Regions from separate parts of the Paractinoplanes rhizophilus genome, predicted to be linked through region 3. Evidence: predicted binding sites of a transcription regulator. Region 3 holds the regulator's gene; each other region holds the start of a gene.
What was found. Region 3 encodes HrcA, which represses chaperone genes, less so after heat shock. Its sites were predicted from a motif close to GGTTNGCACNCTCNNNNNGAGNGTGCNAACC; they were not measured.
Positions count from the first base shown of each region.

Region 1: groL (chaperonin GroEL) is a predicted target of HrcA. The motif match lies at 1,606-1,636, and genes of this name have one in related genera.
Region 2: ACFQS1_RS08765 (FmdB family zinc ribbon protein) is a predicted target of HrcA. The motif match lies at 1,490-1,520, and genes of this name have one in related genera.

Region 1 covers NZ_JBHTBJ010000004.1:89,128-92,397, reverse strand. The annotation lists gene groL (chaperonin GroEL) at 1-1,414, opposite strand, end outside; gene ACFQS1_RS07865 (GNAT family N-acetyltransferase) at 1,820-2,281, shown strand; gene ACFQS1_RS07860 (GNAT family N-acetyltransferase) at 2,353-3,270, opposite strand, start outside.
Region 2 covers NZ_JBHTBJ010000004.1:257,149-260,418, reverse strand. The annotation lists gene ACFQS1_RS08775 (diguanylate cyclase) at 1-731, opposite strand, end outside; gene ACFQS1_RS08770 (5-formyltetrahydrofolate cyclo-ligase) at 813-1,421, shown strand; gene ACFQS1_RS08765 (FmdB family zinc ribbon protein) at 1,542-1,901, shown strand; gene ACFQS1_RS08760 (hypothetical protein) at 2,301-2,480, opposite strand; gene ACFQS1_RS08755 (translation initiation factor 2) at 2,544-2,873, shown strand; gene ACFQS1_RS08750 (DUF2231 domain-containing protein) at 2,903-3,270, opposite strand, start outside.
Region 3 covers NZ_JBHTBJ010000040.1:56,963-60,232, reverse strand. The annotation lists gene dnaJ (molecular chaperone DnaJ) at 8-1,150, opposite strand; gene hrcA (heat-inducible transcriptional repressor HrcA) at 1,200-2,222, opposite strand; gene ACFQS1_RS33735 (DUF4870 domain-containing protein) at 2,380-2,967, shown strand; gene hemW (radical SAM family heme chaperone HemW) at 2,996-3,270, opposite strand, start outside.

The DNA of each region.
Region 1 (3,270 bases), on a different contig from region 3:
CGTCGAGGTTGCGCACCTTCTCCACCACGACGCCGCCCTCGAGGCCGGCGTTCACGGCGATCTGGCGCAGCGGGGCGTCGAGCGCGAGCTTCACGATCTGCGCGCCGGTCGCCTCGTCACCCTGCAGGTCGAGCTTGTCGAACGCGGTCTTGCCGGCCTGCACGAGCGCGACGCCACCACCGGGGACGATGCCCTCCTCGACGGCCGCCTTCGCGTTGCGAACGGCGTCCTCGATGCGGTGCTTGCGCTCCTTCAGCTCGACCTCGGTGGCCGCGCCGACCTTGATCACCGCAACACCGCCGGCCAGCTTGGCCAGGCGCTCCTGCAGCTTCTCACGGTCGTAGTCGGAGTCCGACTTCTCGATCTCGGCCCGGATCTGGTTGACCCGGCCCTGGATCTGCTCGGCGTTGCCGCCACCGTCGACGATCGTGGTCTCGTCCTTGGTGATGACCACCTTGCGGGCGGTGCCCAGCAGGCTCAGGTCGGCGTTGTCGAGCTTGAGACCGACCTCCTCGCTGATCACGGCGCCACCGGTCAGGATCGCGATGTCCTCCAGCATGGCCTTGCGGCGGTCGCCGAAGCCCGGCGCCTTGACCGCGACCGACTTGAAGGTGCCGCGCACCTTGTTGACCACCAGGGTCGCCAGGGCCTCGCCCTCGACGTCCTCGGCGATGATGATCAGCGGCTTGCCGCCCTGCATGACCTTCTCCAGGACCGGCAGCAGGTCCTTGACCGCGGAGATCTTGCTGTTGGCGATCAGGATGTACGGGTCGTCGAAGACGGCCTCCATCCGCTCGGCGTCGGTCATGAAGTACGCCGAGATGTAACCCTTGTCGAAGCGCATGCCCTCGGTCAGCTCGAGCTCGAGACCGAAGGTGTTGCTCTCCTCGACCGTGATGACGCCTTCCTTGCCGACCTTGTCCATGGCCTCGGCGATGATCTCGCCGACCGTGGAGTCACCGGCGGAGATGGACGCGGTGGAGGCGATCTGCTCCTTGGTCTCCACGTCCTTGGCGATCTGCGAGAGGCCCTCGGACACGCTCGCGACGGCGGCCTCGATGCCCCGCTTCAGGGCCATCGGGTTGGCGCCCGCGGCGACGTTGCGCAGACCCTCACGAACCAGCGCCTGGGCGAGGACGGTCGCCGTCGTCGTGCCGTCACCGGCGACGTCGTCGGTCTTCTTCGCGACCTCCTTGACCAGCTCGGCGCCGATCTTCTCGTAGGAGTCCTCGAGCTCGATCTCCTTGGCGATGGATACCCCATCGTTGGTGATCGTGGGCGCGCCCCACTTCTTCTCAAGGACGACGTTGCGGCCCTTGGGGCCGAGCGTCACCTTGACGGCGTCGGCGAGCTGGTTCATGCCCCGCTCGAGGCCCCGACGAGCTTCCTCGTCGAATGCGATGATCTTGGCCATTCGGCTGTGTCCTCCTGGACATTCGCGGTGCGGGGCCCGCATGGACCCTGCTCTCCGCACGTTGCGAACTCTGCGGACGTCACCACCTGGCGATGTGACGTCCTCAGGCCGAGCCGGATAGCCCGCGACGACCGGTCCCGTGCCCCGGCGCCGATGGCGGCACCGCGACCGGAACCCCACCGTCCCGACCTGCTTGGCACTCAGCAGTCGTGAGTGCCAATGACCTGTTTAGCACTCCCGGGGGTCGAGTGCAAGAAAACCCGGGGGTAACGGCGATCGGGCGACGACCGCGCCGCCCCGGTCCGGTTCCCGCCATCCGGGTTGCCGGGGACCCCGGCACAGGGTAGGGAGAACAGCGTGAACAGCTGGCGCGTGCACCGGGTGACCGTCGAGGACGCGGCACGGATGCGCGCGCTGCGGCTGGAGATGCTGGCCGACAATCCGCTGGCGTTCCTCGAGACGCTCGCCCAGGCCGCCGCCCGCCCGCACGAGGCGTACCGGCAGCGCATCGCCCAGGCGGCACGCGGCGGACGGCTGGCCCAGTTCGTGGCCGACCCGGGCGGCCGGTCGCGGCTGATCGGGCACGCGGGCGGCACGGTCCTGCCCGAGGAGCCGGACGTGACGGTGATCTTCGCGGTCTACGTGACTCCCGAGCAGCGCGGCGGCAAGGTGCTGGCCGACCTGGTCGAGGCGGTCGGCGAGTGGTCCCGGGCGAATGGGCGGGACCGGCTGATGCTCGAGGTGGTGGCCGGCAACGCACGCGCCGTCCGGGCGTACGAGAAACTGGGTTTCGAGGACACCGGCGAGCGCGTGCCGCACCCGGTGCTGCCGGTGCTCACCGAGCTGCGGATGCGCCGCGGGATCTGAGAGGCCGCCGGACCTGAGCGGCCGCCGGACCTGAGCGGCCGCCAGATCTGAGAAGCCGCCGGATCTGGGGGTCAGACGGTCAGCTGCCAGAAGGTCACCGAGTCGAGCGCCCGGAAGCCCAGCGCCCGGTTGATCCGCAGCATGTGCTCGTTGGTAGCCGCGTTGAGCGTGTCGATCGCCTCGAGGCCGGGGCGCAGCTCCCGGACGTGGGCGAGGTTCGCCAGCTTCACCAGCATGCCGAGCCGGTGGCCGCGGTGCTCCGGATCGACCAGCGTGATGTTCTGCCAGGCGTGCGCCGGGTCGGTGGCGTCGCCGGCGATCCTGGTCCACGCGACCAGCCGGTCGCCGTGCAGCGCGCCGGCGTGATAGCTGGACCGGCCGCGCCGGGCCGCCCGCAGCTCGCCCTCGCGGACCTTGGCGGCATCCACCTTCTCGGGCTCCCAGGCCAGCTCGCCGGTCGGGGCGTCGGCGTTGAGACGGCCGTCCAGGTAGGCCACGTCGTCGATGATCTCGTCGGGCGCCACCCCGGTCCACAGGATCAGCCGGTATCCCGCAGCGTGCTCCCAGGCGTCGGCCAGCAGGACGGCGTGCCGGGCCTGGTCGACCGTGCCGAGATCGAGCCGGCTGCGCACCTCTTCGAGCGCGGGTTTGGCGTCGACCGCGGTGGCGAACAGCGCGCCGTCGGGGTGGCGGGACATCGCCGGGGCGATCACGTGCTTGCGGCCCAGCTCCCGGACCCGCCGGACGGCCAGGTCGAGCAACGCCCGGCCGGCTCCCCGCCGCCGCCACGACGGCAGGACCGTGAGGTCGACGTTCGCATTGTCCAGATTGTCGAGCAGGGGCAGCTCGATGCTCAGATAGCCGACGGCGCGTCCGTCCAGCCAGGCCAGATAGTGCTCGTTGTCCGCGCCCGGAAACGGATTCGCGAGCCGCGCGACGAAGCTCTCCAGCGACAGCGGCGGAATGTCCGGCGTGTCGCGCTCCGCGCA
Region 2 (3,270 bases), on a different contig from region 3:
TCGGGCCGCACGATCGGCACCCGGGTGTCCAGGTCACCGCCGGCCACCTGGTCGGCGGCCCAGGCGAGATCGCCGAGCGGCCGGGTGGTGGTGCGGGCCAGCCAGCGCGCGACCACCATCGCCGCGAATCCGGCCGCGATCACGACGGCGAGCAGCACGGCGTACAGGGAAAGGGGTTTGGTCCGGGCGACGGTGAGCGTGAGCGGCAGCGGCTGGCCCGGCCCCACGCTCAGCTCGCGCCCGCCGGCCTCGGGATGGCTGCCGATGGTGACGCGAGCCCCGCCGGCGGCGGCGAGCCGGGCGAGGAAGGCCTCGTCGACCGTCTGCGCCGCGGTGATCTGCTGGGTGTCGACGGTGGCGATGGCGACGATGGCGGAGGTGTTCGTGCCGGTCGGCGCGGCGCAGTCGTCGGCCCGGGCAGGTTTGGACTGCGCGCCGGACCCGCCGGGAAATATCTGGATGTCGCTGGCCAGACCGCGCGCGACCAGCTGGCGGGCCACCGCCGATCGTTCGTCGGCGGGCACCACCGCGACCGCGTCCGCCGCGGCCTGAAGCTGCCGGCAGATGGCGGAGATTCCGGTGCGCACGGTGGTCACGGCATAGTCGAGTCGCTCGGCCGCCCGATCCCGGCTCACGGTGGACACAGTGAGCGCGACGAAGATGGACCCGAGCAGGACCGGACCGAGGACAACCACCAGGAAGGCGGCGGTCAGCCGGCCACGTAGCGTCACGCATCCTCCCGGGAGCGGCCCTCTTTGGAGCGATGCTGACATAGTGTGCGCCGTTTGCCGCTTTTTGAAAGGGGGTGTTGCATGCCCGATTTAACCGGTGACGAAGAAGCACCACGAGCAGCCAAGATCGCGCTGCGCGGTCAACTGATTACCGCACGTCGAGCGCTCACCGTCCGCGACCGCTCCCGCGCGGCGTCTCAACTTCAAGGTCAAATTCTTGATTTCGTACGCCGTGAGCACCCGTCCACGATCGCGGCGTATGTCCCGATCGGTCCGGAACCCGGCGGCGCCGACCTGCCCGCCGTCCTGGCCGCACACGCCCGGGTTCTGCTGCCTGTCCTCCTGCCCTCCCGGGACCTCGACTGGGCCGAGTTCTCCGGTTCGCTCGCGCCCGGGCCGCTCGGCCTGCTCGAACCACCCGGCTTGCGGCTCGGCGTGTCCGCGGTCGCGTCCGCCGATCTCGTGCTGGTCCCGGCGCTGGCCGTCTCGCGGGCCGGCATCCGGATGGGCCGGGGCGGCGGTTCCTACGATCGGGCGCTGGCCCGGCTGCCCCGCTCGGCGCCGCCGCTGGTGCTCGCACTGCTGCACGACGGCGAGTTGCTCGACGCGGTGCCGGCCGAGCCGCACGACCGCGTGGTGCACGGCGTGATCACCCCTAGCGGTGGCCTGCGTCTCAGCCGCGCGGTGTGATCATGCCTCGCGGTGGCTTGAGTCTCAGCCACACAGCCGAGTGGACGAAATGACCTCCGATGGCGCAACATTGGCACTCGGAGTTGGCGAGTGCCAGCAGCCGACAGATCCGGAGGAGCCGTGCCTACCTACCAGTACGCCTGCACCGAGTGCGGTCACCAGCTCGAGGCGGTTCAGTCGTTCTCCGACGCGGCCCTCACCGAGTGCCCCGCCTGCCATGGCAAGCTCCGCAAGGTCTTCAACTCGGTCGGCATCGTCTTCAAGGGCTCCGGCTTCTATCGCAACGACTCCCGCTCGGGCGCGGTGAGCACGGAGAAGTCCAACGGCGCCGACAAGAAGCCGGCGGACGCGTCCTCGACCCCGGCCTCGACCTCCGCCACGCCGTCCGCTGGCTCGTCCTCAGGCTCATCGTCCTCGACGTCGTCGGCGTCGTCCGCGGGCTCTTCGTCCGGGAGCGCGAAGGCCGCCGCCGCGTCCTGACCCCGCGGCGCATACCAAAGTCATCGCCGCCGCCGCGGGTTGTCCACAGTTCCGGGCTGTCCACAGGCCCCGAGCGAGCGATCTCCGATCCGGCCTAACGTCCGCACCGACCACGACGTGTCGGCGGGACGGGAGGAACGGGCGATGGGCACATCCGCGAGATCGCGGTACGGGCCACCGGATCCCCGGGCGCGCCCCGACCCTGTTCGCCGCCGCCGTACGTCCCGCGGCACCATGCTGCGTGTCGCGGCGGTCGCCGCGCTGCCGGCAACCGCCGCCGTCGCGTCGTGGTCACCCCGCCGGTCTCGCACCGGCCGGGGAGACGCCGCGGCCGACCCTCGCAGGGTGCCCCCACGGCCGCGGCGTCATCCTCATCGACGCACGCTGCTGGACGCCGGCTCAGCCCCAGTGCGGCGGGCGGTCCTCCCAGAGCCGGTCGTCGTTGTTGTCCCCGCGCTCGCCCCAGCCCCGCTCGGTGTCATCGCGGGTCTGATCGGGCAGCACGGCCGCCTCTTCCGGCTCGAAGTCGACCTCGCGCTCGGCGTCGTGGTCGCGCTCGGGCTCATCCAGGATGTCCACGGCTACGAGGGTAAGCCGCGCCGCCGCGACCGTCTTCCCCCTCCGGCTGTACCGTCGGTGAACGTGAGCTCCCCCACCGGCGTCCCGGACGACGCGTACTGGCAGCGCCCCGACCCCGCGTCCACCCCGCCGAGCCCGCCGCCGGCCCCGGCGCCCTCGCCCGCCCCGGGCCCGGGCTACCAAGGTCCGCCCCGCGCGACCCCACCGCCGCCGGACTGGCGCCCGCCCACGATCGCCCAGCCGCCGGCCCCGCGCGCCCTGCCCCCGCAGGACATGGACGCCCTCGACGACGCCGAGGGCTCCGCGCGCACGGTCACCTACGGCGTGGGCCTCGTGGCCGGCGCCATCGCGGTGATCCTCATCTGCCTGCTCTGCGCCCGGGCCATCTTCTGATCAGCGGCCGCCTTCTGACCAGCGGCCCGTCAGTAGGACCCCCACACGGCGGTGGCGCCCGCGTCGCCGGTGCGGAAGACGTAGTAGCCCGCGAACAGGCCCAGCACCACCATCGCCGCCGCCAGAACCCATTGGACGACCTTGGGGGTCGATCCCGAGCCCCGGCTGAGCACGACCGCCACGATGCTGACCAGGCCCAGCGCCAGCGAGAACCAGAAGGTCATCGTGCCGAAGTGCATGTGGTCGTCGAGAATCTCCTTGCCCCGGCCCTTGACACCCTGGCTGATCAGCCGGTCGTAGAGCTCCTCGCCGGACTCCTTGGCGACGAACGTCGAGATCGGCGCGACTATCCCGAGCAGCAGGACGGCCCAGCCGATCTTCGAGCGCCACGGGGCCA
Region 3 (3,270 bases):
CGAGCGCCTAATGGCCGTTGAAGGCGTCGCGCATGCGGCTGAAGAAGCCGCCCTGCTTGCTCAGCTCGGCCACGTCCTCGCCGCGGGTCTTGGCGAACTCGCGCAGCATGCGCTCCTGCTCGGCGGTGAGCTTGGTGGGCGTCTTGACGTCGAGGTGCACGAAGAGGTCGCCCCGGCCCTGGCCACGCAGGTGCGGCACGCCCTTGCCGCGGATGCGCAGCGTCGACGCGGGCTGGGTGCCGGACTTGACCTCGATCGCCTCTTCGGAGTCGAGCGTCTTGATCGTCAGGCGGGTGCCGAGGGCGGCCGCGGTCATCGGGAGGGTGACCCGGCAGTGCAGGTCGTCGCCCTTGCGGGAGTAGACGTCGTGCGGGCGCTCGTGGATCTCGACATACAGGTCGCCGGCGGTGCCGCCGCCGGGGCCGACCTCGCCCTGCTGGGCCAGGCGGATGCGCATGCCGTCCTCGACGCCGGCCGGGATCTTGACGGTGAGCGAGCGGCGGGTGCGGACCCGGCCGTCGCCGGCGCAGGTGGGGCAGGGGTGCGGGATGACCGTGCCGTGGCCCTGGCAGGTGGAGCAGGGGCGGGAGGAGACGACCTGGCCCAGGAACGTGCGCTGCACGCTCTGCACCTCGCCGCGGCCGCCGCAGGTCTCGCAGGTGGCCAGGTGGGTGCCGGGCGCGGTGCCGGCGCCGGAGCACTGGGTGCACAGCACCGCGGTGTCGACCGTGATCGGGGCCTCGACACCGAACGCCGTCTCGACCAGGTCGAGCTCGAGGCGCAGGATCGCGTCGGCGCCGGGGCGGGTGCGCGGGCGCGGGCCACGGGAGCCGCCGCCGGCCGCCGTGCCGAAGAACGCGTCCATGATGTCCTGGAAGCCGACGAACGGGCCGCCGGGACCGCCCGGGCCGCCGGGGCCCATGCCGCCGCCGGGCGCCAGCGGGTCGCCGCCGAGGTCGACGATCTGCCGCTTCTGGTCGTCGGACAGCACCTCGTACGCCGCGTTGATGTCCTTGAACTTCTCGGCGGCCTCGGGATCGGGGTTGACGTCGGGGTGGTACTGCCGAGCCAGCTTCCGGTAGGCGCGCTTGATCTCGTCGTCGGTGGCCTCCCGGCTCACGCCGAGAATGCCGTAGTAATCCTTGGCCACGGGGTTTGGGGTCCTCATTGTCAGCGCGATTCCGTCAGTTCTGAGCCGGTCAGTTCTGGGCCAGCAGGTCGCCCACGTAGCGTGCCACCGCACGCACCGTGGCGATGGTGCCGGGGTAGTCCATCCGGGTGGGTCCGAGCACACCGAGCCCACCAACGATAGTCGCCCCCGGGCCGTAACCGGTGCTGACCACCGAGGCGGATCGGAGGTTGTCTATCTCGTTCTCGTCGCCGATGCGCACCCTGGTCGTGCTGGGCTCCAGGTCGCCGATGAGCTTGAGCAGGATGACCTCCTCCTCGAGGGCCTCGAGCACCGGACGAAGCGTGCCCTGGAAGTCCAGCACACCTCCCCGCGTCAAGTTCGCCGTTCCGGCGAGGGCGAGCCGCTCCTCGCTGCGCTCCACCAGCGTCTCGAGCAGGACGCTGGCCAGGCAGGCCATCGTGTTGCGGCGGTCGGGGGCGCACTCGTCGACCAGGCCCTGCACCAGCGGTGGGGTGTCGGACATGCGCTGACCTGCGAGTTTTTCGTTGACCTTGCGGCGCAGGTCGAGCACGTCGTCGGACGCGACCGGGCCCGGCAGCTCGACCAGGCGCTGCTCGACCCGGCCGGTGTCGGTGATCATCACGAGCATCAGGCGGGTCGTGGAGATCGGGACGAGTTCCAGATGGCGCACGGAAGAGCGGGCGAGCGACGGATACTGCACGACCGCGACCTGGCGGGTGAGCTGAGCCAGCAGGCGCACGGTGCGATGCACCACGTCGTCGAGGTCGACCGCGCCGATCAGGAAGCGCTCGATCGCGCGGCGCTCGGCCGGGCTCAGCGCCTTGACCTTGGAGAGACGGTCGACGAAAAGGCGATAGCCCGCGTCGGTGGGGACCCGCCCGGCGCTGGTGTGCGGCTGGCGGATGTATCCCTCCTCCTCCAGCACGGCCATGTCGTTGCGCACGGTGGCCGGGGAGACGCCCAGCTGGTGCCGCTCGACCAGCGCCTTGCTGCCGACCGGCTCCTGGGTCTCGACGTAGTCCTCGACGATCGCGCGCAGCACCTCGAGCTTGCGGTCATCGAGACTCATCTGACCCTCCCTCGCCGGCGCTTGGCACTCCCCGTGACAGAGTGCCAGTCTACGTCGCTGTCGGCGGCAACGCGATGATCGAGTGGACTGTCTATTCCTGTACTCGTTCCGCATGTCGCTCTCGACCGTATTGAGCTGCGGTCCTACGGTGTCAGCCATGACTGAACCACCTCGCCCGCCCGGTGAAGGTAATCCGTATGCGGCCAACGATCCGACGTCGGGTTCGACACCGCCTCCTTCATCCCCGCCCCCGCCGCCGCCCGGCGGCGGTTACGGTCCGCCTCCGGGCGGATACAACCCACCTCCCGGTGGCTACAACCCGCCTCCGGGTGGCTACAACCCGCCTCCCGGTGGCTATAACCCGCCTCCTCAGCAGTACGGCTACGGCCCGCAACCCGGCAACGCCTCGGATGACCGCACCTGGATCCTGGTCTCCCACTTCGGCGGCGCGGCCGGCGCCTTCCTCGGCGGCGGCTGCGCGGGCTGGATCGCCCCGCTGGTCGCATTGCTCGCCCGGGGCAACCAGTCCCCGGTCGTGCGCGCCGAGGCCGTCAAGGCGTTGAACTTCCAGATTCTCTGGTCGATCATCGCGCTGGTCGGCTGGGTGCTCAGCTGCATCGTCATCGGCATCTTCGTCGGCGTCGCGGCCACGATCATCGCGATCGTCTTCGGCGTCATCGCCGGTGTGAAGGCCAGCAACAACGAGCCGTACAACTACCCCATGACGGTGCAAATCATCAAGTAAAGTGTCGCGCCGGGTCGGGGGCCCGGCGTTACACGACGTCTCGGATCACCGCGTCGGCGAGCAGCCGGCCCGGCAAATTCAAGATCAATTGCCCTTTCGCGTACGCCTCCGGCACCAGCAGACCGTCGTCGAGCGCCTGCTTGGCCCCGCGTTCGTCCAGCCCGGCCAGCGGGATGCCGTCGCTGAGCCGCACCCGCAGCATGATGTCCTCGACGCGGCGGTCCTCGTCGTCGAGGATCTCGCGGGCATGGCCGGGCGAGACACCGTCGGCGAGCCTTTTCGCGTACGTCGTGGGGTGCTTCA